DNA from 3 places in the Siminovitchia sp. FSL W7-1587 genome. Region 2 is predicted to be linked to each of the others. Evidence: riboswitches for the same ligand, from Rfam matches in the RefSeq annotation. Region 2 holds a riboswitch; each other region holds the start of a gene.
The links. Region 2 has a riboswitch for S-adenosylmethionine ahead of NST31_RS04490 (MetQ/NlpA family ABC transporter substrate-binding protein). Riboswitches for the same ligand answer to the same signal wherever they lie in the genome.
Positions count from the first base shown of each region.

Region 1: it holds a riboswitch for S-adenosylmethionine, as region 2 does, so the genes downstream of both, NST31_RS13485 (MetQ/NlpA family ABC transporter substrate-binding protein) here and NST31_RS04490 (MetQ/NlpA family ABC transporter substrate-binding protein) in region 2, are expected to answer to the same signal.
Region 3: it holds a riboswitch for S-adenosylmethionine, as region 2 does, so the genes downstream of both, NST31_RS07325 (YezD family protein) here and NST31_RS04490 (MetQ/NlpA family ABC transporter substrate-binding protein) in region 2, are expected to answer to the same signal.

Region 1 is NZ_CP150169.1:2,870,104-2,880,451, reverse strand. It holds gene NST31_RS13495 (GNAT family N-acetyltransferase) at 1-479, opposite strand, end outside; gene NST31_RS13490 (M20 peptidase aminoacylase family protein) at 476-1,615, opposite strand; SAM riboswitch class I at 1,768-1,878, shown strand; gene NST31_RS13485 (MetQ/NlpA family ABC transporter substrate-binding protein) at 1,983-2,795, shown strand; gene NST31_RS13480 (enoyl-CoA hydratase/isomerase family protein) at 2,828-3,619, shown strand; gene NST31_RS13475 (CoA transferase) at 3,627-4,817, shown strand; gene cyoE (heme o synthase) at 5,518-6,429, opposite strand; gene NST31_RS13465 (methyl-accepting chemotaxis protein) at 6,617-8,248, opposite strand; gene NST31_RS13460 (xanthine dehydrogenase family protein molybdopterin-binding subunit) at 8,672-10,348, shown strand, end outside.
Region 2 is NZ_CP150169.1:918,839-929,186, forward strand. It holds gene NST31_RS04455 (OsmC family protein) at 262-714, opposite strand; gene NST31_RS04460 (CoA-transferase) at 851-1,582, opposite strand; gene NST31_RS04465 (CoA-transferase) at 1,575-2,360, opposite strand; gene NST31_RS04470 (CoA-transferase) at 2,378-3,136, opposite strand; gene NST31_RS04475 (CoA-transferase) at 3,139-4,164, opposite strand; gene NST31_RS04480 (methionine ABC transporter permease) at 4,189-4,842, opposite strand; gene NST31_RS04485 (methionine ABC transporter ATP-binding protein) at 4,832-5,833, opposite strand; gene NST31_RS04490 (MetQ/NlpA family ABC transporter substrate-binding protein) at 5,830-6,660, opposite strand; SAM riboswitch class I at 7,148-7,266, opposite strand; gene NST31_RS04495 (DUF4870 domain-containing protein) at 7,351-7,737, opposite strand; gene NST31_RS04500 (hypothetical protein) at 8,076-8,294, shown strand; partial or broken gene NST31_RS04505 (cation:dicarboxylase symporter family transporter) at 8,415-8,987, opposite strand; gene NST31_RS04510 (transposase) at 9,087-9,344, opposite strand; gene NST31_RS04515 (hypothetical protein) at 9,833-10,348, opposite strand, start outside.
Region 3 is NZ_CP150169.1:1,570,401-1,580,748, reverse strand. It holds gene moaC (cyclic pyranopterin monophosphate synthase MoaC) at 1-379, shown strand, start outside; gene NST31_RS07340 (redox-sensing transcriptional repressor Rex) at 458-1,120, shown strand; gene NST31_RS07335 (twin-arginine translocase TatA/TatE family subunit) at 1,188-1,367, shown strand; gene tatC (twin-arginine translocase subunit TatC) at 1,383-2,126, shown strand; SAM riboswitch class I at 2,284-2,389, shown strand; gene NST31_RS07325 (YezD family protein) at 2,461-2,643, shown strand; gene ssuE (NADPH-dependent FMN reductase) at 3,021-3,569, shown strand; gene NST31_RS07315 (YdiK family protein) at 3,807-4,001, opposite strand; gene NST31_RS07310 (type II CAAX endopeptidase family protein) at 3,998-4,741, opposite strand; gene NST31_RS07305 (FeoA family protein) at 4,989-5,255, shown strand; gene NST31_RS07300 (FeoB small GTPase domain-containing protein) at 5,233-5,976, shown strand; gene NST31_RS07295 (nucleoside recognition domain-containing protein) at 5,939-7,339, shown strand; gene NST31_RS07290 (AEC family transporter) at 8,328-9,233, opposite strand; gene NST31_RS07285 (amino acid ABC transporter ATP-binding protein) at 9,367-10,089, opposite strand; gene NST31_RS07280 (amino acid ABC transporter permease) at 10,094-10,348, opposite strand, start outside.

The DNA of each region.
Region 1 (10,348 bases), 2.0 Mb from region 2:
CACTCTACTTTGAATCGGTCTGTCGGCAAGCCATTGTTCAGCTCGTCTTTCCCCTCGCCATATGAATTGACGATATAAGTATTGCAGACTGAGCGAAGTTTGGTCAAATTCAAATAGGCGTTTCGGCTTTCAAGCGGATCATAAGTCCATGTGAGCATGTCATAGCCCAACTTTCTTGCTTCAGACTTCTGCCTTTCTTTCAACTGATAGCCGATCCCTTTTACCCGATAATCAGGATGGATGCCAAGCGCATGAGAGCATAAATAAACCTTTCCATTCAAGAATCCCGGAAAACTGTAGCTGAAACCAACAAGTTTCTCGTCATGAAAGGCACCTACGATGAGGCCCCCATTTCTTATGGCCGTAACCGTTTGGTGAACAGGAATGGCATCCCACTTCCATACCAATTCTTCCAATTCTTTTACAAGAGCCATTTCCTCCACACTTTGTAGTGTTTTAATGAGTACTTCCGAACTCAATGCTTGAATCCTCCCTCCAATGTCTTCAATATCGCGTAAGCTAAAACTTCTATACCTGAAAGCATGGCCTCACGATTAAACGTCATTTCCGGATGATGAAGACCAGGTGCAAGCCCGCACCCGAGCCCTAGCATGGTTCCTTTAAGCTGTGGCTTTTTTAATGTGTAAAAGTGAAAATCTTCCCCTCCGGATGTAACAATGGGCTCTTCCAATCTGTCCTCTCCGAGTGCTGCAACAATCGCCTTTCTCATCATACGAATGGCATCATGATTCGCTTTCGCAGCCGCGATATGCGCTTTCGTCTCCAACTGAATGTTAACGTTGTGAAGCTTTTCAAGTGATGCGACGATATGTTCAATTTTTGTGGCCAATTGCTCAAGTACTTCATTTGTCTGCGCTCTTACATCCAAACTGAAGGATGCGTTGCCAGGGATAATATTACTCGCTGCGCCGCCTGCCTGGAATTTGGTCATTTTTGCCGAATAGGGAACCATCGGGTCAAGATGAATGCCTTGGATTTGCTGCACGATGGATGCGCCAATTTCAATGGAATTCGCTCCTAGATGGGGCCTTGCTGCATGAACATCGTCCCCTTTGATCTCACCTGATAAAAACATCCCGGCGCCATGAAGGATCGCAGGTGCCGCATAACCATCTTCCAGTTCCTGGATAGGTCGCAAATGAACACCATATAAATAATCTACATCATCGAGCACTTTTTTCTCCAACATTTTTAAAGCGCCTGTTCCTTTTTCTTCTGCCGGTTGAAAAATAAATTTCAGCTTGGCATTTTCGGGAAATCCCACTTTTTTGAGCAACAACATCGTTCCAATTGCCATCGTCATATGGGCATCGTGACCACATGAATGATTTGCTTGAAATTTTCCATTGACTTCCTGCCATAAAGCATCTATATCCGTACGCAAAGCAACGCACCGCTCTCCTGCTCCAACTTCAGCTACAAGACCGGTGCAAGTGCCATCATCAAATGTTTGAACGGCAAATCCTTCTTTGACTAAAAAATCCCGGATATATTCAGTCGTTTTATATTCTTTCCAGCTTACCTCCGGATGGTTGTGAAAATGGTCAAACAACGAGTAAACCGTTGGTTTTAAAGCCTCAATGTATTTCTTCATTACATTCTCTCCCGCATATTGATGTGTCCATTATACCACTGCCTTTTGACAATGTACCATATTCGCCCACTTCCAAAAATGAACTTGACATTATCTATCCCATGCTTTACATTCTTAAATAATAGGGAAATACAAGTAAATGAAATAGCGTTCTCTTATCAAGAGTAGCTGAGGGACTGGCCCAATGAAGCTCGGCAACCATCTATTAAAAATAGAAAGGTGCTAAATCCTGCAAAACATGAATGTGTTTTGAAAGATAAGAGAGGAACCAGTTATGATGAGTATATGACTAAGCCTCTCTTTCTTTTTTTTAAGAAGAGAGGCTTTTTTGTTTCTTGATATTCCCCAAAAAACTGGGGGGAAGAAAATGAAAAACATTAGAATATTGTTACTAGGATTACTATTGGCTGTTATTGTTTCCGGATGTGGAAACAATGCGACGGGAACAAAGACGGAAGAAGAAAAGCTTATTGTGGGCGCTACAGCCGGCCCCCATGAGCAAATTATGGAAAAGGTTAAAGAAGTGGCGAAAAAAGACGGATTGGACATTGAGTTAAAGATTTTTTCTGATTATATCCTGCCAAACAAAACATTGGCTGACGGTGAACTGGATGCGAACAGCTATCAGCACCAGCCCTTCTTGGATCAGTTTAATAAAGACCACGATACCGATTTGGTATCTGTAGGCAAAACGATTTTAAATCCAATGGGGGTTTATTCGGAAGACTATCAAAGTATTGATGACCTTCCAAAGGGAGCCAAGTTTGGACTACCCAACGATCCGACAAACGGTTCCCGGGCGCTGTTTATTTTGGAAAAAGCCGGCCACATTCAACTGGCTAATGATGCGAAAGAGACAGCATCACTGAAAGACATAAAAGAAAACCCGAAAAACCTTGAATTTATCGAGCTTGATGCCGCACAAATTCCCAAGCAGCTCAGCGAGGTCGACGCGGCAGCGATCAATACAAACTTTGCCATCGACGCCGGCCTTTACCCAAAAGAAGACGCCATCCTTCTGGAATCAACGGACTCGCCCTATACAAATGTCATTGCTGTAAGGGACGAAAATAAAGATGACGCTGTAGTGAAAAAGCTTGTGAAAGCTTACCAATCTGATGAGGTGAAAACATTCATCGAAGAAGAGTTCCGCGGCTCTATCATCGTAAGCTGGGAGTAAGAGTGAAACGATTAATCAACCGGAGGTTTCAAATGACAAATCCTTTATACGTAGAAAGAAATAAAGATATTGCCATTCTCGTTTTGAATCGCCCTGAGAAAAAAAACGCCATTACGCTCAAGATGTTTCGCAAGCTGTCTTCTATTTTGGATGAACTGGAAAAGGACCCCGCCATTAGAGTTTTAATCGTCCGCGGCGTTGATAAAACAGCCTTCTCCGCCGGAGCGGACATTACCGAATTTCTTGATGTCCGCTACCAGGCCGAAAAAGCAAAAGCCTATAATAAAGCCGCGCTAGAAGCGATTGAAAAGTTGTACCGATTTTCCCGGCCAACGATCGCCCTTATACAAAGGCTTGCGATTGGCGGTGGACTGGAACTGGCCAATTCATGCGATTTCCGCTTTTCATCTGCTGACGGAACATTCGGCATTACAGCCGCCAATATCGGGATTATCTATAATGTAAAAAGCACGAAGCGGCTTATGAATCTAATTGGGGTAACTAAGACAAAAGAATTGCTTTATACGGCAAAATTAATCGGGGCGGAAGAAGCGCGCGACATCGGTTTGATCGATTATGTGTATGCTTCTGACGAACTGGAGGAACAATGCATCCAGTTTGCTCGTAACATTTCCGAAAAATCTTTGGTGGCCAATTCAGGAATAAAACAGGTGATCCACAAGATCATAGACGGAGCCACCGATGAAGATGAAGAATTGGCAAAATCCATTCTCGATTCGTTCAGCTCCGAAGATTACGAGGAAGGCATTCAGGCGTTTTTAGAGAAGCGCCGTCCGAACTTTAACAGAGTTAGAAACAGGTGAAAACGACATGAATCAAGCATTACAAGGCATGAAAGTGATTGATCTGTCACAAGTATTGGCCGGACCATACTGCACGATGGTGCTCGGCGATATGGGAGCAGATGTCATTAAAATCGAAAAATATCCAAATGGCGATGATACGCGGGCCATGGGACCGTTTCACAACAATGAAAGCCATATGTATATGATGGTCAATCGCAATAAACGCGGCATGTGCCTGAACGTCAAAAAGGAAGAAGGCCGAGACATTTTATATGAATTAGTCAAAAAAGCAGATGTTTTCGTAGAAAACTTTCGCCCGGGGGTAGCGAAGAAGCTCGGGATCGACTACGACACCTTAAAAGAATTAAATCCCGCGCTCATATATTGCTCCATATCGGGATATGGCCAAACCGGTCCTTATCGAAATAAAGGCGGGTTCGATATTATGGCGCAAGGATTGTCCGGTCTCATGGAAATGACAGGCGAACAAGGCGGAAAGCCAGTCAAAGTCGGAATTGCCATTCACGACTTGGCTGCCGCCCAAACAGCCATTCAATCCATTTTGACATCCTACATTTACCGGTTGAAAACCGGAAAAGGGCAGTATATTGATGTGTCTCTTGTTGACTCGGGGCTTGCCTGGACGGTATGGGAAGCAGCAGCTTATTTTGGCAGCGGACAAGTAGCGGGAAAAACCGGAACAGCCCACCGTGCCGCCGCACCCTATCAAGGCTTTAAAACAAAGGATGGCTTCATTTTAATCGGGGCCGCCAATCAAAAGTTATGGGAAACATTTTGTTTGCATGTCGTCGATCGGCCAAATTGGATGGAAGATCCGCGTTATTTGACAAACAGCCTGCGCACGCTTCATCTCAAAGAACTTGAAAAAGATATTGAAGAAACATTATCAAAGCGCGATTCCGTGTATTGGCTGGAGCTTTTAGAACAACACGGAATTCCTTGCGGTCCGATTTATACTTACAATCAGACCTTGAGTGACCCCCATATTCTAGAACGGGAAATGATACTGGAATATGTACATCCGGCTGCCGGGGCGGTCAAAACATTGGGCTTTCCTGCCAAATTTTCAGAAACACCCGGAGAACTGACAAAACCTGCTCCCCTTCTTGGACAGCATAATGAGGAGGTCTTATTGGAAACAGGTTATTCCAGTGGAGACTATAAGAGACTAAAGCAAGAAAGTGTTTTGAATTAGTTAAAAAAATTTGGGGTATGCCATACTTTTGCAAAGCACGAGTTTAATCATCAATATCCGGCCTAAACGTTTCCTAGAAATCACGAAAAAGAGTCTGGGCCACAACAAAATCAGCCGAGTAAAAAACGAACCATAAAGTGAAACTTCATTCAGTAGGAGTTTTCTTCCATCTCCTACTGAATGTTAGTTGAACCAATCGGGCTTTTAGGTGCCGTTTTCTCACACTTGGACCTTTTGTATTCACTCAAAATTTTGAAGTGGGAGGCTTACGGCACCTTACATGCGGGATAAAGTGAAACTTCATTTCTTGGTATGCCTTTTCCAAGAAATGTTAGTTGAACCAATCGGGCTTTTAGATGCCGTTTTCTTACACTTAGACCTTTTGGTATCAACTCATGTCTTGAAGTGGTGTATATGGCACCTTACATGCGGGATCAATTGTCCTGATGTATAATATGCAAGCTTTTAGCGTAGTCAAAATAGGTAGACTCCTGCGGGAATCGCTCGAGCTGAAGATCCCGCAGGAAAGCGATCTTTGCTTTCCGAGGAAGCTGAAGAGACCTGCGGAAAGCGAAATATGTTGACGTAGCGATGATAGGGATTTTTTTTACACAAATAAACCGAACAATTATAAATAAAATGTTCGGTTTTTGCTACTTCGTATTTGCTTATGTCGCAGCCTTTAACTGCTTTCCAAACATTAGATCGTCACAATCACCATCGTGATAAACAAAATCGCAATATAATTAACAGAAACAACAAAGTTGGCACGAGCCCATTTCACATCATCTTTTACAAAAAAGCCCCGGATCGCAAGTACCAGCCAGACGAGGTTTAGTAAAGTCGCAATCACAATAAAGGTGGTCCCGAGCGACACCAGAAAAAACGGCAGAGGCAACAAGCAGGCTACATACACAAAAATTTGTCGCTTTGTCATTTCAAAGCCCCGGATCACCGGGAGCATGGCAACGCCTGCCGCTTTGTATTCGTCATACCTCTTCATCGCGATCGCGAATGTATGAGGCATTTGCCAAATAAACAGAATCATAAATAAAACGATTGGGATAATATGCATGGCAGAATCAATTGCTCCCCATCCAATCAACGGTGTGACTGCTCCTGAGATGCTTCCGATCACCGTGTTAAATGTATATTTTCGCTTTGTCCACATCGTGTACATGACGACATACGTAAACCACCCGATAAAAGCGTAAAGGACAGCCTCCATCGTTGTAAAAAACAAAAGAAGAAATCCCAGGACGCTTAATGCGATACCCAACCCCAACGCCATTTTTAATGAAATATTGCCTGTCACTGTCGGTCGCACTTGGGTTCTGGCCATGACTCTGTCTATATCGGCCTCATACCAGTTATTAAGGACGAGCGCCCCGGCCATGACTAGTGTGCTTCCAATGATTATCAAGAAAAATAAATTGGGATCAATGACTGTATTTGTAAAGTGGGCGGCGAGCCAAAAACCCGTAAAGACAGGCAGTACATTGGCTATTAACACAACCCCTTTAAAAAGAGCAATTACATCAGCTAAAAAAGAAGTGATTTGAAGCTGATTTCCAAAAGATGCATGCTCTGCACCTGTCTTCTGTTGACTCATTTTCTATCGTCCCCTTAACAATGATCAGATCGTAATATTCTCCCTCCATTATAATATGATTTTCGTCTAAAACCTACATATCGGGGAATTTTCACTAATTGTTAATAACTACAGCCCTTTATTCAGAAAAAAAGCCTGAACCCGCTGTTGCTTCGGGATCAGACCGTTATGCCGCTGTTGAAAATCATTATGGAGCCGCTTTGGGGTTTTCAATTGAAGAAGAAATACGGTCTTTTTTGTGTAAAGTAAACGCTGCGACTGAAGCATTTAATTTCGTCGCCAAATTGGTCAAGTTATTTGCCGTTGATGCCGTTTCTTCACTGCTGGCAGCCGTTTCTTCGGTTGTGGCCGAAATGGTTTCTATATAAGAAAGGACTTCTGAAGATTGTGCGGCTTGCTCTTCGCTTGCACTCGCAATTTCTGTTACTTTATCTCTCGTGTGATGAATCATGGTAATGATTTTTTCAAAACCCTCACCTGATTGTTTCGTTTTGATGACTCCTTCTTCAACAGACTTTACACTGCGGATAATCGCTTCTTGCATCGTTTTTACGATCCTTGAGATTTCATCTGTCGCTTCAACACTTCTTTCTGCCAATTTACGAACTTCTTCTGCAACGATTGCAAATCCCCGTCCCTGTTCACCTGCCCGGGCTGCTTCAATGGCCGCATTCAGAGCAAGGAGGTTCGTTTGTTCAGCAATTTCATCCATCACTTTGATGATTTCTCCGATTTTTGTTGATCCATCTTCCAAGCTGGATATTTGCGCACTAACCTTTTCGGACCCTTCTACAGAAGATTGAACGACTTTTTCTCCATCTTCAGCAATCTCTATTGTCTCATGGGCCAATTTTACAGCTTCTTCCGTGTTTTGTGCAACCGAGCTGATAGCGTCCGATAATTCTTTCAACAACTCGTTCATCGTTTGTGCAACATTTGCCTGGTTCGTACTGGCTCTTGCAGCCTCGTCAGTGCTTGCGGAAACCTGCCCGGAAGAAACGGATAAATTTTCCGCCGCACTTAAAATATGTTGGATTGTGGCTCTCAAGTTTAAGATCATTTTGTTGATCGATTGGGCAAGAACTCCCACTTCATCTTTTGTCTGTATTTTGGTTGTCTCCGATAAATCGCCATCAGCCACATTTTCAACTAAACGAGCTACTTGCCGCAGCGGACGGGAAATCATTCTGGCAATGAACATACCAGACACCATACTGAGTATAAAAATGAAAAAAATAATGCCATTCATTATGACCAGAGTCGTTTCATAAGCCGATTCGGCATCTTTTTGATCTTTTTCAGCCAATGCTATCTCTGATTTCATCAACTCATTCAACCCATCAAACATCTCATTTTGAAATTTGAGCAAACCCGCATTAATGGTTAACAAGTAATCGGCCTGTTTGCCTTCAAGTATTAACTGAACGGCTTGATCATAAGAAATATTATGGGATTCCCATTTATTATTGAATTGCGCCAACTTCACTTGTTGCTCTTTTGTTAATTGACTTGAACTGTATGCCTCAATGTGTGCCGCAACTTGTTCTTTCATTTTTTTTATTTCTTCCACTTTCTTGTCCGCTTCTTCCGGGTATAAATATAAGTCCCGGCTCGCCAATCTTAATTGCTGAACAAGGTTCCGGGCTTCCCCCAGTTCTTGAGTGGGGATAAGGCTTTCACGATACATCATTTCTGCCTCTTGATTGATTTTGCTCATTTGCGATAGTGCGATCATACCTGTACCGGCTTGAAGGAGTGCGATAATGAGAAAAGCCGAGGTCAACTTCACTCCCACTTTTAAATTGAAAAACCAATTCATCACTCATACACCGCCCACTTTTTTATCCGATAAAATTTTGAACAATGGCATTGCACGTTCGTCAACTCAAATAGATCATCAACTCCGGAATTCCAATTTGTTATACATTAAATCGACATAAATCGTTACAATTTAAGCGCATTTACAGGAACTTAACATAAAAACAAAGGATATTTACAAAAAATTAACAAAGCAATCTGACCGGTACAACCTATACACCAGCTTCATAACGAAAGAACCGAAAATACGACTAGCCGACTTTCGCCATTTAACAAAAATATGGTAATCCCTTATTTCCTTTACGCCCCATCCATTTCAACGGATCATCAAGTCTTGGTTAATTCCCTTAAGGTTGATGAATGTTACCGGTTACCATCATCATAAGATGTTACTATAACCGAAAACGGATGGAGTGACTGAACGATGAATGTTATTGGGAAAAGTGTGTATCGTAAAGAATCTTGGGAAAAAGTGACCGGGAAAGCGAAATATACAAATGATGATGAAACAGTGGGCATGTTGCACGGAAAACTGGTTACAAGCCCCTACGCTCATGCAAAAATCGTCCAGATTACCATATCCGATGCCCTCAAAATAAAAGGGGTCCGAGCGATTATTACAGGCGATAACTTACCGCTCACCGGTGAAGAGATTCGGGATCGTCCGCCAGTCGCTGTCGACCGGGTGCGTTATTACGGAGAAGTTGTTGCGATTGTTGTCGCGGATAGCATGGCAACCGCTCAGCTTGCGGCCAATCAAGTCCAAGTTGCATATGATCCCCTTCCAGTTGTAAACTCCCCGCGCGAAGCACTGCACCGAGCCGCCCCGCTCCTTCATGAACAGCTTGGCAGTTATCACAAAATAGAGGGCGTGTATCCCGTACCCGGAACAAACATCGCATCAAAAATAAAAATTCGCAAAGGAAATATGCAAAAGGGCTGGGAAGAGAGCGATGTCACTGTACTTGCCTCCTATTCGTTCCATCCCTCAGACCATGCCGCAATGGAAACACGTTGTTCCCTCGCTCAAATTCATGATAATGGGATCATTGAAATTACTTCGTCATCGCAGGCCCCCTTTATGATCAAAAAACTGATTGCCGCGTATTTTCAAATTCCCTCAGGCAACATCATTGTCAAAACACCCTTGGTCGGAGGAGGATATGGCGGAAAAGCGTCCATACAACTAGAGATTCTGGCGTATATCGCCTCCAAAGCGGTAAACGGCAGATTAGTGAAAATCGCCAACAACAGGGAAGAAGATATGGTCACGGCTCCGGGGCATATCGGGCTGGACGCGACGATAAAACTTGGATGCACGAAAAATGGAATATTAAAGGCGGCGGAATTGCTGTATTTATGGGACAGCGGAGCCTATTCCGATAAATCGACTGACTTGGCTCGGGCGGGTGCCGTCGATTGTACGGGGCCTTACCGGATTGAACATATTTATTGCGACTCACTTAGCATGTACACGAACCATCCGTATCCCGGTCCGTTTAGAGGATTCAGCCACTCGGAAGTCCACTTTGCCTTTGAGCGGACGATGGATATGCTCGCCAATAAATTGAACATGGATCCCCTCGAGTTCAGATATAAAAATGCGATCAGGCCCGGCGATACGTCACCTTCCCAAGTAAAACTGAATACGAGCAATGTCGGAAATGTACGACAGTGCCTATCCAGATTGAAGAAACTGATCCGTTGGGATGAAGGACGGATCACCGCCGTTGGCAAGAACAAAGTAAGAGCCAAAGGGATCAGCTGCCTTTGGAAAAACTCCACGATCGACACAAATTCTAGTTCAGGAGTCATTTTAACGTTCAATCCGGATGGAAGCATCAATATCATTTCCGGCGTTGTTGAAATCGGCACGGGAACTAAAACGATCTTGGCACAGATGTTAGCGGAAAAATTAAAAATGCCGGTTGAGAACATCCACGTTCAAATGACCGTTCATACGCAACATACACCGGAACATTGGAAAACCGTTGCCAGCCGGGGAACTTTCATGGCTGGAAGAGCCCTTTTGAATGCGGCGGATGATGTTATTTTTCAATTAAAGGAGAGAGCTTCCTGCATTTTGCTTGCCCCGATTGAA
Region 2 (10,348 bases):
AATAACTATCTCGTGTAGTCTTTTGGTTTTGCATCCAGCGGCAATGAAAGGCTGTTCATACCATCAGGAAAGACTTTTCCATTATAAAAAGCCGCTACTCGAGCGGCTTTCCGTTTGTATGGATAGGGACGAAAGTAGATCGTACATCTGGCGAGTCAACCGGAATTCTCAAAAATTCGTCACGTAAAACCGGAAAATAGCAGAGTAAATCGAAAAGTGTGAATGGCTTGCTATCACCAGCCTCTCGAACAGCTTTTCCCCTTATACCTTTATCCATTCACCTTGAACATTTACACCCGCATCAACCAACAAATTAAAAACAGGGCATCTTTTTTCCACTTCACTTTTTAAAGCATTTATTTTTTCTTCGCTTTCATTCGTTTTAATGTGTACCTTATAATGAACCGTTTGAAAGTGGGGAGAAATTCCTTCAACTCCCTGCAATCCCCGTAAATCAAGCGCTCCTTCATTTTGAAATTCCACACCTTCATACGAGAATTGTTGTTCCTTGGCAATGAGCGCAATCATGACGGATGTACAACTGGATAACCCGCCCAATACAAGCTCAACCGGGTTTGGTCCTTTGTCCGTTCCCCCCAGACTGGCTGGTTCATCAACAATTATTTTTTCAAAATCCCTGATGAAAATGGAGGTTTGCAATCCTTTTTCCCATTTACCGCTTGTTTTTACTTTCATAAATTGTGCTGTTGCCATTTCAATACACCTCTTCTTTAATTATTTTTACTTGGCCGTCTTGCGTTGGGGAATCGACTAGACTGTTTACCCCTTTGATTCCCGAAAACTGTAAGTTTCAAAACATAAACCCACTCTTTAAATATACGAGCGAACATCACTTAAATTCACTAAATCTTGTTCCGTTGGGATCAATCGATTGCAGTATTGACAACTCTTCTTTCGTAACCGGAGGAAATTCAATGAACTCCTCGTGCTTTTCCACAACAAATCCCGTGTTCTCTTGAATTTCTTGCAAAGAGCTGTTTGGAAAAATAGCGTAAAGACGCAGACGCCCATCCTCCTTTGATTTTTTAAAAATGCCAAGTGGCGTGATGACAAATTCCGTATTGCCCGCAGCGGTCACAATATCCAATTTCTCCACTAGGCTCCTTTTATCATGATTCGTTTTCCAAAGGATGCCCCTCTTGACAGTTGGAAGCAAAGCCGCACTGCCCGCCCCGCCCGGCAATCGGACTTTCGGTTGGTCATACGTTCCGATTGCACTCAAGTTCATCCTACCATACCCATCAATTTGCGCTCCACTTAAAAAAGCTACATCAAGCCCGCCACGAGCCGATAAGTCGAAAATATCGGAAAGCGGAAAATCAGAAATGGACCCTTCCCGCAATACAGGATCTGCCGAAGAATAACTTGAAAAAGCTGCAGGTACAGCATCCACCCCTCCCGGGATGCTCAAGTACACCGCTGTTTGGGCATGCAACTTTTTCGCCAATTGAATCGCTACCGCGGGCATGGGAGAGGCTACTCCATGAAAGACGCGCTCACCGTCTTTGATTAGACGGGCCATCGCAATCGTGATGTTATCAGCCAATTGAACATTAGACATGGATTTCAGCCTCCTTTACTTTTTCCACGAACCCTTCGCAATTCTGCAAATATGCCACAACACCGGCTTTGTCGATAGAATACAAAGGTGCACAACTGCCTGGTGCCGCTCCGTTTTCAGCCAAGACGACATGCTCGACGAGGAAGCCGGGAACTTGCGGCCTGACAGTCCAGCTTTCGGAATCAATTACTTGTTCGGCTGTGACGATTACTTTTTTCGCCGCCCGTACCATAATCAGATCTTCAAACACTGCTCCTTCGATAAAAGCATTTCCTTTTTCATCGGCAATGTTAGTGTGAATCACCGTGTAATCTGGACGCAGTGCGGAAACTACGGCTGTTTTTTCACCTGTAAAAGGACAGGTAACATAGCGAACCTCTCCCGTAAGCTCCGGAAGCTCGCTTCCTTGAAATCCGTTGAGTGGCTGAAAAGGGATACCATAAATGCTTGCCCGCAAAGCCGCGATGACACTGGCACATGCATGTTCATACACTGTAATGTCTCCTTTTTGGACGCCTTTACGATAGCTTTGCGCCAATCCAAACATTTCAAAGCCAATGTAGCCGCCGTATACAGCCTTTAGCGATTGAGCCGCCGCTAACAGATCGACATCCAAGGCGCCGGCTGTTTTAATAACGGAAAGATTCTTCTTTTCTTGACGGATCAACTCTTTGACGAACGCCACCGGAGAGCGGTGCAGCGCATTTCCGCCAAGGGCGAGCAACGCTCCGTCTTCAACGGCTGCCACCGCTGTTTTTAAGCTTGTTTGTTTTGACATTTGTTTTCTCCTCCTTTTTATGCAATGACAATGCCATCAGGATCAAGCGTCCGCAATGTTTTCAAGTCAGCTTCTGTCGGAGGATCCACATAGGACCAGTCGTCGGCTACTTCAATTGGGAAGCTGCTGTTTGCCTGAACATCATCCAACGTATATCCCCTAAATAATTGAAGCAATGTCATTTTCTTTGTTTCTTCAGCAAATCCGTACACACCGATCTGTGTAATGACGCGATATGGTCCCGTATTGGCCGGCAATCCGGCTTCCTCCCGCCTGCCTGGCCCTTGCAAATACCCGGGACTTGTTAAAAAGTCGAGCCTGTTAACAAACTTTCTCTTATCCTGACCCATGATGATGATCGTACGTTCACACAAGGATGCGATATCGGCTCCGCCGCCGGAGCCGGGCAACCTTACTTTCGGCTTTTCCCAATCACCGATTACGGTTGTGTTCAAATTTCCGTACTGATCGATCTGGGCGCCACCCAAGAATCCGTAACGGATCCAGCCTGCTTGCGCCAAACTCATCACATAGTCCATAGAGCCGACTGTCACGCCGTTTTCATATGTCAACGACTCACTTACCTGAATCGGCAGCCTTCCGGTTGGCTTCCCTCCCACTCCACCGCCTTCATAGACAAGCAACAAATCGGGTGCATGAGTATTTAAAGCCAAAACAGAAGCGAGAAGCGGCATGCCCGTTCCTACATAAACAGCCGCATCTTTCGGTAAAAGACGCGATGCCGCAATAATCATTTTTTCTGTATCGTTTCCCATTTTTATCCTCTCCTTTTCGCCACTTTTGGATATGGCGCCAATTTCTTTTCAATTTTCTCCAACTGTTTCAACACACGGACACCACCAATTTGCTCCAAATATTCGTAGTGATCATGGCTGCCATACACATATTCCTGCAAATAGGTTTCAACGCCTTCATCACTGATAGATGCATCCAGCCAAATTTGCCAATGATCTTCATCGAATGAATAAAGGCTCGGCACTTGATTTGGATGAGAACCGTATGGTACTTCAACAACCGCATCCACAACGAAATAAGGAATTTTCGTCAAGTCCGGACGACTTGAAAATACTTCGTCATGTACGATTTCTTCCGCTGTCACTAAGACGAATTTTGCCGCGTGGGCCAGTTCAATGTCTTCCGCGACATTCCCATCAATTTGACAGTTTCCATATTGATCAGCACGGTGGACATGGATGACCGCGACATCCGGATAACAAGCGGGCAGAAGCTCCACTTTCTCGTTTGTAAAAGGGTCCGTGATTGTTTTCGATCCGCTGTAATGTAAAGTATCCGTGCCAAGCGAGGATCTCGTCGGGTAAAAAGATAAACCTTTCATCGCCGCGGTAAAGCGCCATTGAAAACCGGCATTTGTAATCTCGGATAACACTTTCAACCGGCCGGATTCAACCGCTCTTCTCGTTGGAAGTGACAGTCCCCGCACTTCATCGGCAAAACCGTAGGAGACTTCCGCTTTTGTGATGTTTCCCGCTGCCGCCAACAATTGCCAATCATGCTGTGATCCTTTCGTGCCAATTGTCAGATTCCCTGTTTTTTGGCGGATGATTTCATGCACCGCGGCAATCGGGTTGCGCACCGATCCCATTCCGCCAAAAACGATATAATCCCCTTCTTTCACCCCACGCGCCACCGCTTCTTGCAATGTGGCTCTCTTGTCTTTTTTCACGAGTGATTTATTGTTTTTTCGGAACTCCCTTATTTTGTCCGGATGCTCCCACCCGAAAAGCCTGGATGTGGTATCTTCCTTTATGAATGTTTGAGTCATTGTTTTTCCTCCTTTGATATACCATTATCTTTTATCTACTGCCCTGGCTGCCCGGTCGCCGACAAACTGGATCAATTGAACGAGAATAACCAATATGATCACCGTGGCAATCATGACATCGTTTTGGAAACGGTAATAGCCGAAGCGAATGGCCAAGTCGCCAATTCCTCCGCCGCCGACGATGCCAGCCATTGCCGAATAGCTTAATAGACTGATCACCGTCACAGTAAGTCCGGCTATCATGCCCGGCTTCGCTTCAGGAAGCAGGACATCTTTCATAATCAGCCACGGGGAAGCGCCGCATGATTCCGCCGCTTCGATCACCCCTTTATCAATTTCCCGTAATGATGTTTCCACAAGGCGGGCGTAAAAAGGGATGGCGGCGACGGTCAGTGAGACGCTTGCAGCCACCGGTCCCATCGTTGTTCCCAGGATCAATTTTGTAAACGGAATAAGAACAACGAGTAAAATGATAAATGGGATCGAGCGAATGATATTGATGATGCTTCCAGCCACGCTTTGTATATAGCGGTTTTGCCAAAACATGCCTTCACTTGTCACAAAAAGGGCTACCCCCATAGGGACGCCGATGATGACCGCAAACGCAACAGCAATGCCCATCATCCATGACGTTTCAACAAATGCTTTTCCAAACTCATTTACCATTTCAGGCAACATCGGCAAGCACCTCCAATTGATTCGTCCTTTTCGTTATATATCGAATCGCCTGCCGGACATCTGATTGACTGCCAATCATTTCGATGATGAGTGTTCCGAGCGGACGTTCCTGAATGTAAGAAATTTGACCATGCAGGATATTCACAGAAATATGAAATTGTCTTAATGTCTCCGAAATGACCGCCTCTTCGGCCGAATCTCCTTTGAAAGTGATTTGGACAATCGCCCCTTTTCTTCCCAAAAGAAGTCTTTCAGGCAATTCCAGGGAGTGGACCGTTTGAACAAATTGCTTGGACAAGGCCGTTTGCGGATTGGCAAACATATCATACACATCAGCCAGTTCAACAACCTGCCCATTTTCCATAACAGCCACCCGATGGCATACATTCTGAACCACTTCCATTTCATGTGTGATTAACACGATCGTGATCCCAAGCGTTTTGTTGATTTTTTTCAACAGTTGCAATATTGACTTTGTTGTTGTCGGATCAAGTGCCGAAGTCGCTTCGTCGCATAGAAGCACTTTCGGTTCATTGGCCAGCGCCCGGGCGATACCGACCCGCTGTTTTTGTCCTCCTGAGAGTTGAGCGGGATAATGAGCGCTACGATCGGACAGCCCTACCATCTCCAAAAGCTCCGGAACCCGCTTTTTAATTTCAGCTTTCGTCTTGCCTGCCGCTTTTAATGAAAAAGCGATATTGTCATAAACGGTTTTCGAACTAATCAGATGAAAATGTTGAAAAATCATGCCGATCTTTTGGCGCTCTTTCCGAACTTCCTGATCAGATAATGCCGTCAATTCTTTACCGTCAATAACAATGATGCCTTGTGTCGGCTTTTCCAGCAGATTCAAGCATCTGAGCAATGTGCTTTTCCCGGCCCCGCTGTAACCAATGATGCCAAAAATCTCACCTTGGCGAATGGACAAGTTGACATGGTCGACAGCCGTCAACTGTTTATACCGTTTCGTAACATTCACAATTTCGATCATTCATTTTCCTCCTTTTTCACTTGATAGGGCGGTTTCACATATCCCTTTGCATGCTTGTTTGTATAGTCTAAAAATTCATCTGAGTGATAGGCTTTTTCGAGAGCTTTTGCGAACGGCTTTTCAATATCTTCTTTTCTGAGCGTCACATAAATCAAATAACCTTCCGGTGTTTTTTCGATCTCCACTGCTTCATCTAGTTTTAATCCCGAAGCCAATGCAAAATTTCCGTTAATAAAAGCAAAATCAGTATCTCCCAATGAACGCGGTGTTTGGGCGGGATCAATTGGTTTGATGTGTAAATGAAGCTTATTTTCCACGATGTCTTTTTCAGAAACGACAGTTGGATCGGCCTTTTCATTCACAGTGATCAACCCGAAATCCGCAAGCATGTTCAACGATCTGGCCAAGTTGGTCGGATCATTGGGCATCGTTATCGTCATCCCTTCTTTCAGATCATCCAACGAATCATGTTTGTCGGAATAAAGTGCGATAGGGGCAGTCGGAACCGCGTAAGAAGCAACAAGATCCACGTCATGATTTTTATTGAACTGTTTTAAATAGATGCTGTTCTGAAATAGATTGGCGTCTATTTCTCCTTCGTTTAATGCGATGTTTGGCTGGATGTAATCATTGAACTCCACAATATTTACTCGATATCCCTCCTTTTCAAGAATCGGAATGATGCCTTCTTTCAATTGATCGCTGTACGGTCCTGCTGTGGCGCCAATGGTGATTTCTTTCTTTTCATCCCCTGCTGAAGTGCTTCCACACGCTCCCAAAGCAAGTAAAGTAAAAATCAGGCTAATGGTAAGTAATGTTTTTCTCATTTGATGATTCTCCCTCTTTAGCAAATTTATTTTTCCCATGTTATGCCAACAAATCGCAATATAATCGTTTTAAGATAGGAATACTATGTTTTTTTCCATGACAGTATCCATATTCTTTCCGGCCCTGGCTACGTATCAATGGAAAGCGTCGTGTCACTCAAAACAATTCGCAATCCACTTTTTTCATAAAAAAGACCCCTTGATTCGCACAACTATGCCGTACGTGGGCAAACTTGTGTAAATCAAGAGGCCTCCGGTTGTCCGGTCAGCTTCTTTATCATCTATAGATGTATCAGGCTGGAAATTTCGGTTGTTTTGGCGTCGTCATGGGCAACTATTGATTTTGTAATGACCTGCGACTTCAAGATTCATTTTTGCTTCAACACTCCCTTTTACGAAAGCATCTATCATTTCAATAAATGCCCAAATAAAAAGACCCCTTTACACATAAGAGGTCTCCGCTTTAAATCATATTTATCAGCTTCGCCCCTTATCTGTCAGACTTCGAACAAAAGTCTGCTGGAATTGGCACCGTTTGAATATAAAATATATTCAATGGTTGCCGAGGCTTCACAGGGCCAGTCCCTCCACCTCTCTTCATAAGAGTCATAAAAATCATTTGATTTTGTTTGGAATGTTGAAACCTATTCTATTCCGAATCTTCCCGGTTGTCAACTAAGTTTTAAAATTTTATTGGCTTCTGCCGTTAAAATGTTGAACAAGGTTTTCCGCGATGTCACCAACGACCGGCACTTTTATCCGCTCACGATGATATGTCTGGACCATGAGCAACACCCACAAAATGAAGCCAACCAATGAGATAAGCAACTTGAATAACCATCCGACAAAGGGTACATAACTAACGCCTGTCCCTACAATCCACAGAGTTGCATAAAGGACCATTGACTGCATTGCATGAAATTTTACAAAAGGGCTTTTCTTTTCCAAGATAAAGAAGATAATGCCCGTCACGAATGTTCCCAAATAGCATAATAAGCCCGCGACATTTTCTTCAAGGCCGGTGGATGATTTCCTGTCGTTCTCCTTTTGGGGGCCAATTTCATGATGATCGTCCATTCACTGCTCTCCCTTTCAAGTAATTTTTGCTGACACGAGTGTCACAAATCACACCATTTATTCAACCTTACATAAAAAAGTGAATCTAATCAATCATAATTTAGCCAAAAAAAGAACCCATAGCATGATAGCAGATTTTTCCCCACGTTCAACGGGCAAGGTCCAGAGCATGGTATAATCTATGAATAATGAGTCTGACAGATTTATGGAAATAGGAGAAGTTCGTTCCGCCGTACAGCCAACGACGGCTTTGAAAAGAATGGTGGAAGTACATGAAAGCGCTATAAGCTAAAAAAGATATAGAATGAAAACGACACATTTTAGGGGAGTTGTTTGTTTTGAATAACGAATTGAAACTTTTGATAGCTATGTTTTTAATTATCGTCCCTATTTTACTTTCAATTTTTTTCAGTTTTAAAAGTGAGCTCTTGTTGCCCAAAGGTTACGATTTAGCACTTGATGGATATGTAATATCTAAAACGATGGTGATGATTTTTACCTTTTATTTACTGACTAAAACAGGATTTTTTATTTTGCGACATATTAAAAAAGACTAGCTGTATACTAGTCTGAGGCTGGCGACAAAGCATTTGGGACTGTAACAGTTTTTCCAGGTTTATTCAAACTATACGATTATATTTCGTCCTCCTAGAAATTTTTGATGTTATTCCCCCTTATAAAATTATATAAATGGGGGTGGAATGATCACTTAAACCAATCATCTCATATATTTGAGCAATAAAAGGCGTTGCAAGAGCTTGATACAATGTAGAGTCATCCAAGTTAAAGGAATAACCGGTCGGAACTACAAAAGAAACAATATTTTTTGGACATCTGAACTTTTCCATTTTATGCATCACTTTTGGCAATACTGTTTCAGAGCTAGAAGTTGAATATGCCAAAAGCAGCTCATCTTTCAATAATTTCAATGTGGAAAATATTAGTAATAAGCCAGCTTCTCGATACCTCCAAGCACAACAACAATAAAAAAGAGCATAGTTGCAAAGACAAGAATCATTAGTTTTCCAAGTGGAATCAATGAATCTAAACCAAATTTTGACACCGATACACCAATTAAAGAAAATACACCGAATGGGGCAAAACTTCATAATAATATTTGTCACCCAAAACATAGCATCTGCTCCACCTTCAAAGAAGGCAAACACAGTTTTTCCTTTTTCGCCAACCACTGTAATCCCTAAACCGAATAAGACAGAAAAGAAGATAATGGGAAGCATATTCCCATGATTGGTAATACGTACTTCTTGGCACTTCAAGCACTTCGCACATTATTCGAACCGGGTGGTTTTCTTTCTCCTGCTTGATATGGTCGATGATCTCTTGGTTGGTCACTTTTTCGCGAATATGGTCATAGCCTTTTTTAGAATGTCGCCCTCTTGTTTAAGGCGAAGGTTTTCTTTTTGGATTTCCGCAATCTCTGCTGATGATAAGCCATCACTTCCTTCAGGAGAAAGTGCTTTGATCCATTTATAAATCGTTACTTCAGATACCCCATATTCGCGGTTGAGATCGCTCACAGATGTGCCAGATCTGTAAAGCTCGACAATTGTTTGCTTACATTCTTGATTATAACGTTTTTGTTTCATTCCGGACACGTCCTCTCTATTTTATAGGATAGAGACTTAACTAACATGTGTCCATACATCTATACTAGCTCCACACTTCATCCAGCAGGTGATATGATGAGAAAATTTATGATTGAAACTACTAGCGGACGGATTACAGCCCATACAGGTTTAGCCATTGCTTAATTCGGCCTTCTTCTTCGTTTCTGCTCTTCTTGTTACTTGCCTTCTTTTTCCGATAATGAGCCGAGGCGGAGCATCTTCTGTGCATTTCTAATCATATCCTTGCATGTTTTTAGCTGGTGCTTTTTGAAAGTAAGCTATATAGATTTCATAAGAATATACGTTCTTATTTGGTTTAAAAGAAAAGCCCGAAATTGGGCCATTTTGTTACATGTTTAAAATTTTTTCTTTTTGTGCTTGACATTCTTCTTGTGTAACGATGCCCTCATCAAGCAATTCTCTGAACTTTTTATCGAAAAATCCCAATTAATTTACCTCTGATTTTATTATTTCCTAAGTCCCGTCAGTTTTAAAAGGCTTGATAAAAATCCTTCTTTTTTACGTCTCGTCTCGGGTTGTTTATTGACATCTACTGTTATTGTTATGGAATTAACGTGAGCAAGATGATTTTTTGGCTCAACACCTTCATTCACCCTAACCCAATCCTTGTCTATTTCTGGATTAATAAAGTCTGGCAGATCATCTAACGCTTTTAGTATTCTTTCCATGGAAAATGCTGGACAGTGAATATAAGGAGTGGAATATTCTTTGATTCTATCTAAAATCTCGTTTTTATTTACATGCCATACTCCATTAGTATCAAATCTGCCAAATTTCCACCAAGGGTTATTAAACTGACTTATTTGTAGCCTATGGCAACCGAATGGATTTATAGTATACTCACTAGCGCCGTAACAAAAATCAGACTTACCAGACCTTAATTTATCTCCATAACAATAGTTAATTCCACCAACAATTTTTCTGTCTACAATTTCACCGTTTATTATAACAAAGCATGATTT
Region 3 (10,348 bases), 650 kb from region 2:
TATTTATGAGTTAATTACGAATCAGCAAATAAAAAAGGGCGATGTTTTGGCTGTGGCGCAAGTAGCCGGGATCATGGCCGCGAAAAAAACATGGGAAATAATCCCGATGTGCCATCCGATCCCGATAAAAGGAGTTAATATTTCCTTTGACTGGATGGAAGGATCCGAGAATCATAAAATCCTGGAAATAACTGCTGAAGTAAAAACTGTCGGTAATACAGGAGTAGAGATGGAAGCATTAACTGCTGTTTCGGCAGCCGCACTCACTATATACGATATGTGCAAAGCCGTAGACAAGGGAATGATCATAGGTCCAACCTATCTAATAGAAAAAACAGGCGGGGTATCCAGTAGCGATTATCGCCGTGAAATGGAATAGGTTTATCAGTTGCAGGACATTCATTCCGCAAACGGGTAAACTGCAGCGCTTTTTTCTTTTTGGCATGGAGGATTGAATATGAACGGGGAAACGTTAAAAATACCACAGGCAACTGCAAAGAGGCTTCCGCTATACTACAGGTTTTTGAAAAATTTACATGCATCAGGAAAACAGCGCGTATCTTCGGCCGAATTAAGTGAAGCGGTGAAAGTGGATTCCGCTACCATTCGGCGGGACTTTTCTTATTTTGGCGCGCTTGGAAAAAAAGGATATGGGTATAATGTAAATTACTTGCTGTCATTTTTTCGCAAGACACTTGACCAAGATGAGGTGACGAAAGTCGCTTTAATTGGTGTAGGAAATTTAGGCACAGCTTTTTTAAATTATAATTTCTTAAAAAACAACAATACAAAAATTGAAATGGCTTTCGATGTCGACAAAAACAAAATTGGGAAAAAGATCAGCAATGTACCGATTTATGCTTTGTCCGAACTTGAAGAAAGATTGAGCAAAGAGGAAGTGGCCGTCATTATTTTAACTGTGCCGGCAAGTGCCGCCCAAGCCATCACTGACCGGATTAAACATACCGGTGTAAAGGGAATACTGAATTTTACCCCTGCAAGGCTGAATGTGCCGGAGTCGATCCGTGTTCATCATATCGATCTAGCGGTGGAGCTGCAGTCGCTCGTTTACTTTTTGAAACATTATCCTCTCGATGACACGGAAAATTCACAACCATAAATGATTTTTCAATGGCTAATTGGACGGGTTTCCATTAAAATAAAACTATAGATAGGAGGTGGCCGCAGTGAGTGCAGGTGTAGGCAGTTTACTTGTAATCGCACTTGTTGCTATATTGATCTTCGGACCAAAGAAGTTGCCGGAACTTGGTAAGGCTGCGGGCAACACGTTGCGTGAATTTAAGAACGCGACGAAAGGTTTGGCAGACGATGATGAAAAAGAGACGAAAAAAGACAGCGATAAGTGATAGGATGAACAAATCATGAGTCAAAACAATATGTCGATCATCGATCATATAGAGGAATTGCGAAAACGGCTGGTCATTATAGTCGTTTTCTTTGTGTTGGCTGTCATTGCCAGCTTTTTTATATCACAGCCTCTTATTAAGCTGATTCAGCATGCAAGCGCTGCCCAGGACATTACGATGAATGCGTTCCGTGTGACGGATCCGTTTAAAGTGTTTCTGCAAATGACGTTTGTTCTGGCGTTTATTTTAACATCCCCCGTTATTTTGTATCAGCTCTGGGCCTTTATCAGTCCGGGTCTTTTGGAAAAGGAACGGAAGGCAACGCTCAGCTATATACCGGTTTCAGTTTTTTTATTTTTAGCAGGTGTCCTTTTTTCTTATTTTATTTTGTTTCCATTTGTGATACGGTTCATGCTTGGGTTATCGAGCAATATGGAGATACAGACAACAATTGGCATTAATGAATATTTTCAATTTCTTTTTCAGATAACCGTACCGTTTGGAGTTTTGTTTCAGCTTCCGGTCGTCATTTTGTTTTTAACAAGGTTGGGCATCGTTACGCCGATGTTTTTGGTACAGATCAGAAAATATGCGTACTTTATTTTGCTGGTTATAGCAGCGTTCATTACGCCTCCGGATTTAATCTCGCATATGATGGTGACCGTTCCATTACTCATTTTGTATGAGATCAGCATCTGGATTTCAAAGGTGGGTTATAAAAAAGCGCAGGCTTCCGCAGCAGAGAGTGATGAAGATTAAAAAAGCATCCTATATTTCCGGTGCTTTTTTAATCTATAGCCCATAAAACAAGTAGGTTAATGCTATAAGATGAAAAATTCATCCTTGACAGATAATTTATAGTGGGATAGTATATAAATACGTTTATAAATGACGTTTCAACTGAATAATAGGTAATTTCTTATCCAGAGAGGTGGAGGGACTGGCCCTTTGAAGCCTCGGCAACAGACCGTCAGGTACTGTGCCAATTCCAGCAGGCTGTTTGTAAGCTTGAAAGATAAGAAGAGAACAAATGACGTTTAAAGCAAACCTCTTCTTATTTTGTAGAAGAGGTTTTTTTAATGGGGGGATGAAGATGGCAAAAGTGGAGGAAAATGCGATTGAAGACATTGTTTCGGCATTGAAAAAGATGGAATATGGTTCATTGGTCATTACAGTGCACGATGGAGAAATCACCCAAATTGATACGACTGAAAAAAAGCGTTACAACATGCAAAGGAAACAAAGGAAAGTCCCGATGATGAAAGCAAACAAATGAAAACAGGCTGCCGATTAGACAACTAAAGGCATCTTCTCCATGATCATGCATTGGGAGGGTGCTTTTTTTGTACCGTTGCCTAAAATGGTAGCGAGAAAATAGCAAATGAAGAGAAGAAGGGGTGACTCCTCAGTTCTTTCATAAAAAGGATGTGGAAGAACTAAGAGTTTTGGGATTTTGCGCTCCATACGTCTGTAAAGGAAGAAAAATCATTCATGGAAGGGATTTGATTGGTTGGTGAATGATACATGAGATTTGTTGGATATAAAACAGGTGGCCAATTAGAAAAAATGTAGCAAGTTTAATCCGTTTGGGTTGAGAAGAACATGCTCATACAGTTAATTAAAATCGTTTTCACTTAAAGGGAGGAAAATAAAATGAGTGATATTGTCATTATTTCAGGAAGTCCATCTGAATTTTCCAGATCTGGCAAGATTCTGGATTATCTAGGCAGATTGCTGGAGAGGGAACATTTTTCAATAAAACATGTTTCAGTAAAAGATATTCCGCCGGAGGACTTGGTTTACGGAAATGTTCATAGCCCTGCCATTCAAAAAGTGTCACTTGATATTCAAGAGACAGCGGGGGTGATTGTCGGATCACCGGTTTATAAAGCGGCTTATTCGGGAGTTTTAAAAACATTGTTCGATCTTTTGCCTCAAGATGTGTTTAAAAATATTCCGGTATTGCCGCTCATGACCGGGGGCAGCCCGGGCCATTTATTGGCGATTGAATTCTCATTGAAACCGCTCATTGCTTCTTTAAAAGGAAAAAGTCTTCAAGGACTTTATTTTCTCGATAGCCAAATTAACAGGGAACAGAAAAACCCAATCATTGATGAAGAAAGCCTTTTACGTACGAAAAAACAGCTTTATGAATTTATCGAAATAGTAAAGAAAAATAAGCGTCTTGCGTCTTCTTTATAAAACAGAAAAGAGACATTTGGTAATGAAATGCTCGCTGTCGATGGCAGGGGCACTTCGAAAAACCGATGTCTCTGTTTTTTTAAATAGATGTTGTTTTTTTATCCAGGAAGTCCTCATACAAACTGATCAAGAGGCTTTGGCGTAACCTGTAGGCAGGAAGTTCCAGCACTGCATTTCAGCAAAAGGCAACACTATGCGGCCAGCGCTGTACTAGCAGGCTTTGTTACTATATACATCCTATTTCTGATCCTTTTTTAACCGAAAGTGGAGCATAATGAGACGCAGCCCCGCTCCAAAATCCAGTGTGGCTAAAATTATCAGCAAATAAACCATAAAACCAAAGCCGTTCTTATCCACTTGCTGGACAGCAAAAAATGTAAAAACAAACCCCAAGACGATATATAAAGTACCTGAAAATAATGGTGACCTCATGAAAAGAACCCTCCTATCCACCATACAAATTGTGCTGTTTTTTCTATATATTTCTCCAGCTTATCGACAAGGAATAACTGAAGTATGACAACGATCGTGTTCATCGAGACATGTGCGATGATAGGAACGATAATTCTTTTCGTCATAACGTATAAAAAGGCAAATACGAATCCCATGGTAGCATATAAAATAATGTGAACAGGCTCGAAATGGGCCAGTGCAAAAATGACGGAACTCAGTAAAGCGGCTACCCAGAAAGGGAAGCGGTCGTACAAGCTTCCGAATATGACTTTTCGAAATACGATCTCTTCTAAAATGGGCCCAATAATGGAACTGATGATGACGATTGCCGGAAATAACTCGATCAATTGTAAAATTTGCTGTGTATTCTCTGATCCCGGGTTGATGCCAATCGCCTTCTCTACCAAACCTGCGGAAATCTGGGCAAAGAAGGCCATAAAAATACCGATAATTGCCCAAGTAAAAGATTGTCCGACGGGGAGCGGCTGGTCCTTCTCTATTTTTGTATACTTCTCATTTTTTCTCAAAAGAAAAAGAACAAGGGCAAGTCCAACACTAAAAGAGAACAGAATCCAATAACCAACCGCATTCACTTTCATTTGCTCCGGATCAATATGAAGCACCTTCGTACCTATTTGGAAAAAGAGCGGTACTCCAATATAAGAGGACAACTGCATAACGATAAAAGTGAGGACAATCAAAAGATATGATTTCTTCATGAAAATAGTAAATCTCCTTCATATATATCGAACGATAATTTCTATTTTACTCTTAATGGACGATTGTTTCAAACAGCGCGTTTATGTTTTCCTTCCCCTGCCCTAAAAATATCCTGTGCCCATTTTTTTCATTCTGGCGAAAAAGTTTGACATAGGCAACTAGTGTGCATAAAATATAAATTAAAGAAATGTTGGTCGGGGGAAACATTGTAAAGACAACCCAACTTATATGAGGGAGGTAAAGGAGATGAAAGGTCATGAGTTGATTGCTCTTAATGAAGCCAACATTGGGGATTGCATCAAAATAAAGAAGTTACTCGTAACGGGCACGATGAGGAGAAGGTTATTGGATTTAGGGTTTGTCCCTTCGGCAGAGGTGATTGTGCTGCAAAAAAGCCCGCTCGGCGATCCGATTGCCTTTCGTGTCAGCCATACGACTATTGCCCTGCGAAGGGAAGAAAGTTCAAAAATATATGGGGAGTTAGTAGCAAATGAATCATCAGCAACCAGTTAAAATTGCGTTGGCAGGCAATCCGAATGTTGGAAAAAGTACTTTATTTAATACATTGACAGGACTAAAACAGCATACTGGCAATTGGCCGGGAAAAACCGTTATCCATGCGGAAGGGCAGTTTTCCTATAAGGGGGTAGATTACACAATCATTGATCTCCCTGGTACGTATTCCCTTTTTTCCAACTCGGCGGACGAAGAAGTCGCAAGAGATTTTATTGTCTTCGAGCGGCCGGATTTGACGATTGTTGTGCTTGATGCCACCTCGATTGAGCGGAATTTGAATTTGGCGTTGCAAGTCATGGAAATGACAGATAAAGTGATTGTCTGCATTAACTTAATTGATGAAGCAAAGAAAAAAGGGATTTATATCAATGAGAAAGCATTAATGAAAAAACTCGGTGTTCCTGTCATCAAAATTTCTGCTCGTAACAAAGTGGGCATCAATCAGTTATTAGATACGATCGACAGGATGATCTCAGGAAAGATTTCCACTTCTCCGTATCAAATACAGTATTCACCAGAGATTGAAAAGAAGGTGGAAACATTGATTCCCCATGTGCAAAGAGTGTTTGGCAAAGAGCTTCCCGCCCGCTGGCTCGCCTTGCGGTTGCTTGATGGGGATGAATCATTTATCACTGCTTATTCTAAAAAGATAGAGAAAGAACGGGGTGACGGATTGACACATGAGCACTCATATCCAGCCAAAACCCAACAACTATAATGAATTATTACATTTGGCACAGTCGCTATCAACGGAAGATATTCGTGATGAGATTGTTACTAATATTTACCAAACCTCAAATGCCATTTGTGAAAAAACAATTGCTTATAAAGCCCCGGAAAAATTGCGGCAAACAGAAAAGCTCGACAAAATTTTCACATCGAAGGTTTGGGGATTTCCCATTATGCTTGCGATGTTGGGAGTCGTCTTTTATATCACGATTGCCGGGGCAAATGTCCCTTCTACCATGTTGGCCAATACGTTCAATTGGTTGGAGCAGTATATAACGGCTTTTTTCACATGGATTCATGCGCCTGAATGGCTCCATGGCATCCTTGTTTTAGGGCTTTATCGAGGTACGGCGTGGGTGGTCAGTGTCATGCTTCCTCCGATGGCGATCTTTTTCCCCATGTTTGCCCTGTTGGAAAACTACGGGTATTTACCCCGAGTGGCTTTTAATATGGATCGGCTCTTTAAAAGGGCAGGTGCCCATGGGAAACAGGCGTTAACAATGGCGATGGGTTTCGGCTGTAACGCGGCTGCCATAATGTCTACAAGAATCATCGAGTCGCCACGGGAAAGAATGCTTGCGATTTTGACGAATAACTTTGTTCCGTGTAATGGCAGATGGCCAACGCTGATCTTATTAGCTTCTTTATTTATGGCGGTAGGCTATTCCGGTACAATGGGAACATTGGTGACGGCCGGGATCGTCATGGGAATGGTGTTATTTGGAATCGTCGTCACACTATTTGTTTCATGGGCTTTATCCAAAACCGCCCTGAAAGGAGTCCCGACTCATTATACATTGGAGCTTCCTGCTTATCGTCGTCCGCGGTTTTGGGAAACGATTATTCGCGCCACGCTAGATAAATCATGGTTCGTGTTAAAAAGAGCGGTCATTATAGCGGCTCCCGCCGGTGTGATGACGTGGGTGGCTGCCAATATCTATATCGGGGATACGAGCTTATTAATGTACTTCGTCAACTTTCTGGACCCCTTTGCCCAATTATTGGGATTGGACGGATTTATTCTGATGGCCTTTATTTTTGGACTTCCGGCGAATGAAGTCGTATTGCCGATTTTATTGATGGGTTACTTATCAACAGGTGCCATGACAGAAGTAGAAGAATTAACCGCGATCAAATCAATCTTTGTAGACCATGGCTGGACGTGGTTAACCGCTTTGAATATGATGCTGTTTTCATTGCTTCATTATCCGTGCGGGACGACATTATTTAATATTTACAAAGAAACGAATAGCAAGAAGTGGACATTTGTTGCCTTTGCATTACCAACAGCGATTGCGATTATTGTCACATTTATCGTTGCCCAGGTAGTAAGAGGATTCGGCTGGGTGTAAAAATATCCGAAAGAAAGCTCCGGAAGCAGATATACCCTTGTCAAATAGACAGATTGAAAAAAAGACCATGCAACCAGTGTGATTCGGTATTAAACCGGAAAACACTGGTTAGTGGGCTTTGTCAAATTACGTGTTTTTAATCAAAGTATTTTATATGTGAGGTATTCTAAAAGAGGCACATTTGGCGTAGTTGTCCATTCCGTAGCTATCATCCAACCAAAGGGCTCTTCTTTAAATAGAGATCCAATATTGATAAAGAACAAACACTGTTTTTCCTCGTGGTGGCGGATCCTCGAAGATATTTGGGCTGGAACATAAGTTGAAAACGAATTGATTTTAGTATAAATCGTGAAAATAAAGCCGCGTGAAACCAAGGTTTTTAAATAAGATTCATGAGGTTTATTCATTTTTATAAAGTTTTGTCCCAGCTTTTTTTCTTTTTTGCGTATAGGTACACGGTTTGTTTTCGTAATCGTGCACCAACCAACCGGACGTGTGTCACCAATGTGTAAAGATCAGATCCGCTCATAATTCAGCCCCCATGCTTGTTAATTTGTCTTAGATGCCTACTTTACATAACTTAAAAAGACAGCGTCGCTCTTCATTAAGGTTCGTCCTCTTAGCAAATTTGATATGCAATAACTTTTGGAATAATGCGATATATAAATTATCAAGATTCCTCGTTCCAAAATTGCTTATATAGCTTTGTAAGATCGTATAAATCATCTGCAATCATTTCCATTAAGATCATTTTTTTCCCAACTATTAATAAATGTATTGAAAATAATGCTTGTTATTTACACTCTGCTCCTTTCATTTTCAATGGTTTCCATACACTAATCCGAATACTTAATTTTTTTACGCGCCGGTTTATAACATTTGTAGCAGTGAAAAAATTCATAGTTCCATATGTAAGTGGAACGAGGCAACCTCCTGTATAACCACAGACAGTTTTTTATTGAAAAAAATCTGTAATGGCTTGTCTTGCTTAAGCTCCGATCAGAAACAAAACAATAGGGATCGTAAATAAACTAATGAGCGTAGTAGCCAAAGTGGTAAATGACACGAGATCCGGCTCGGTATCAAATTGAATCGCAAACATAGTCGTATTCGCCGCAGCGGGCATCGCCGATTGCAAAATAAGGACCGCTTTGATTAACTCATTAACAGGGAAAAAATGCAAAATAGCAACTGCGATCACCGGTGAAATGACCATTCTAATGACAATTCCTGCGGAAGCAAACTTGTAGGGAACGCGTTTGCGTTTGATCGCAGCAAGCTGCATGCCCAGGACAAGCATTACAGTTGGAATGGATGCATCCGCTACAAGGTCAACAGCATGAAAGGTTGTTTCCGGAAGCTTAATAGAAAACACTTGCAGCAAGATGCCCAAGAAAGCCCCATGAATGACAGGCATGCGAATCACCCTCTGTAGTGACTCTTGAAGGGAAGCCCGCTCTTTTCCGCCGATCGAAGCGAAGAAAATGCCGAGCGAATTCATCAAGAAAGACTGGAAGACCATGACAATCACTGCATAATCGAACCCGGCTGCTCCCATCGCAAAGAGAACGACAGGAGCACCGTAATTTCCGCTATTCATAAAGGCCCCGCCTAAAATCAGTGCGGACAGCTGTGAACGTTCCGCATCCATCATTTTGCTCGTTATCCAGACAATCAGAATTAAAGAGACTGACAATACACAGCAAAAAAGAAATATGTATACATAGTCGATGGTCAATTCATGTTTGTAAAATGTGCGAAAAGCTAGAAAGGGAGACATTAAATATAAGGCGGCGGTAGAGATCGATCGAATATCAAATCCGATGACTTTTTGTCCGATAAATCCCGTGAAAAATATTAAAAAAATTGGCAAAACCATCATTACAAATTCCATATCCCATTCATCCCCATCTCTATACCTACGACCATCATATCAAAATTCCGATACATTCAGAAACGTCGGCCATAATGAAAAAAAGAATCCAAACCAGAAAGAAGGTTTGGATCACCCAGAAACTTTCATTCTATTAAAGCACTTTACTCAAAAACGCTTTCGTGCGTTCACTTTTTGGATGATTAAATACTTCCTCGGGTGTGCCCTCCTCAACAAGAAGCCCTTGATCCATAAATAACACACGATCTCCCATTTCTCGTGCAAAGCCCATCTCATGTGTAACGACCACCATCGTCATCCCTTCAACCGCAAGCTGTTTCATGACATCGAGCACTTCATTGACCATCTCGGGATCGAGGGCAGATGTCGGTTCATCAAACAGCATGACTTTCGGTTTCATCGCCAAAGCTCTGGCAATCGCCACACGTTGCATCTGCCCTCCGGACAGTTGTTCTGGATACGCATTGGATTTATCTCCCAGCCCCACTTTTTGAAGCAAGTGGTGCGCGAGCTCCTTTGCATCATGCTGGTTCATTCCCCTCATTTTTATCGGAGAAATCGTAATATTATCCAGCACGGTCATATGGGGAAAAAGGTTGAATTGCTGAAACACCATCCCGACTTCTTTGCGTATCGCATTGATGTCTGTCTGTCGGTCATTTACGCTGACACCGTTGATATAAACGGCTCCATCCGTAATTTCTTCCAATAAATTAATGCATCTTAAGAAGGTGCTTTTCCCGGATCCACTCGGACCGATCACACATATGACTTCTTTTTCCTTAATTTCATAGTCAATCCCTCTTAATACTTCCAAATCTCCAAACGATTTACATAATCTTTCAATTTTAATCATCTGCTCACCCTCCCGCCGATGGTGAACGGCCAAATGAAAATACCCTTCGTCTTTGAGTTGGGATATAACTGTTGCTGAACCGCTTTTCTACATATGTAATGATTTTCGTAAAAATATAAGTCAGCAGCAAATATAAAATAGCGACAGTGATGTACGGCTCCCAAAATCTGGCATATGCTCCTGCAACGACTTTACCGGCATATAATAAATCATTCGCGGCAATGACCGTAACGAGTGAGGAATCTTTCAATAATGCGAT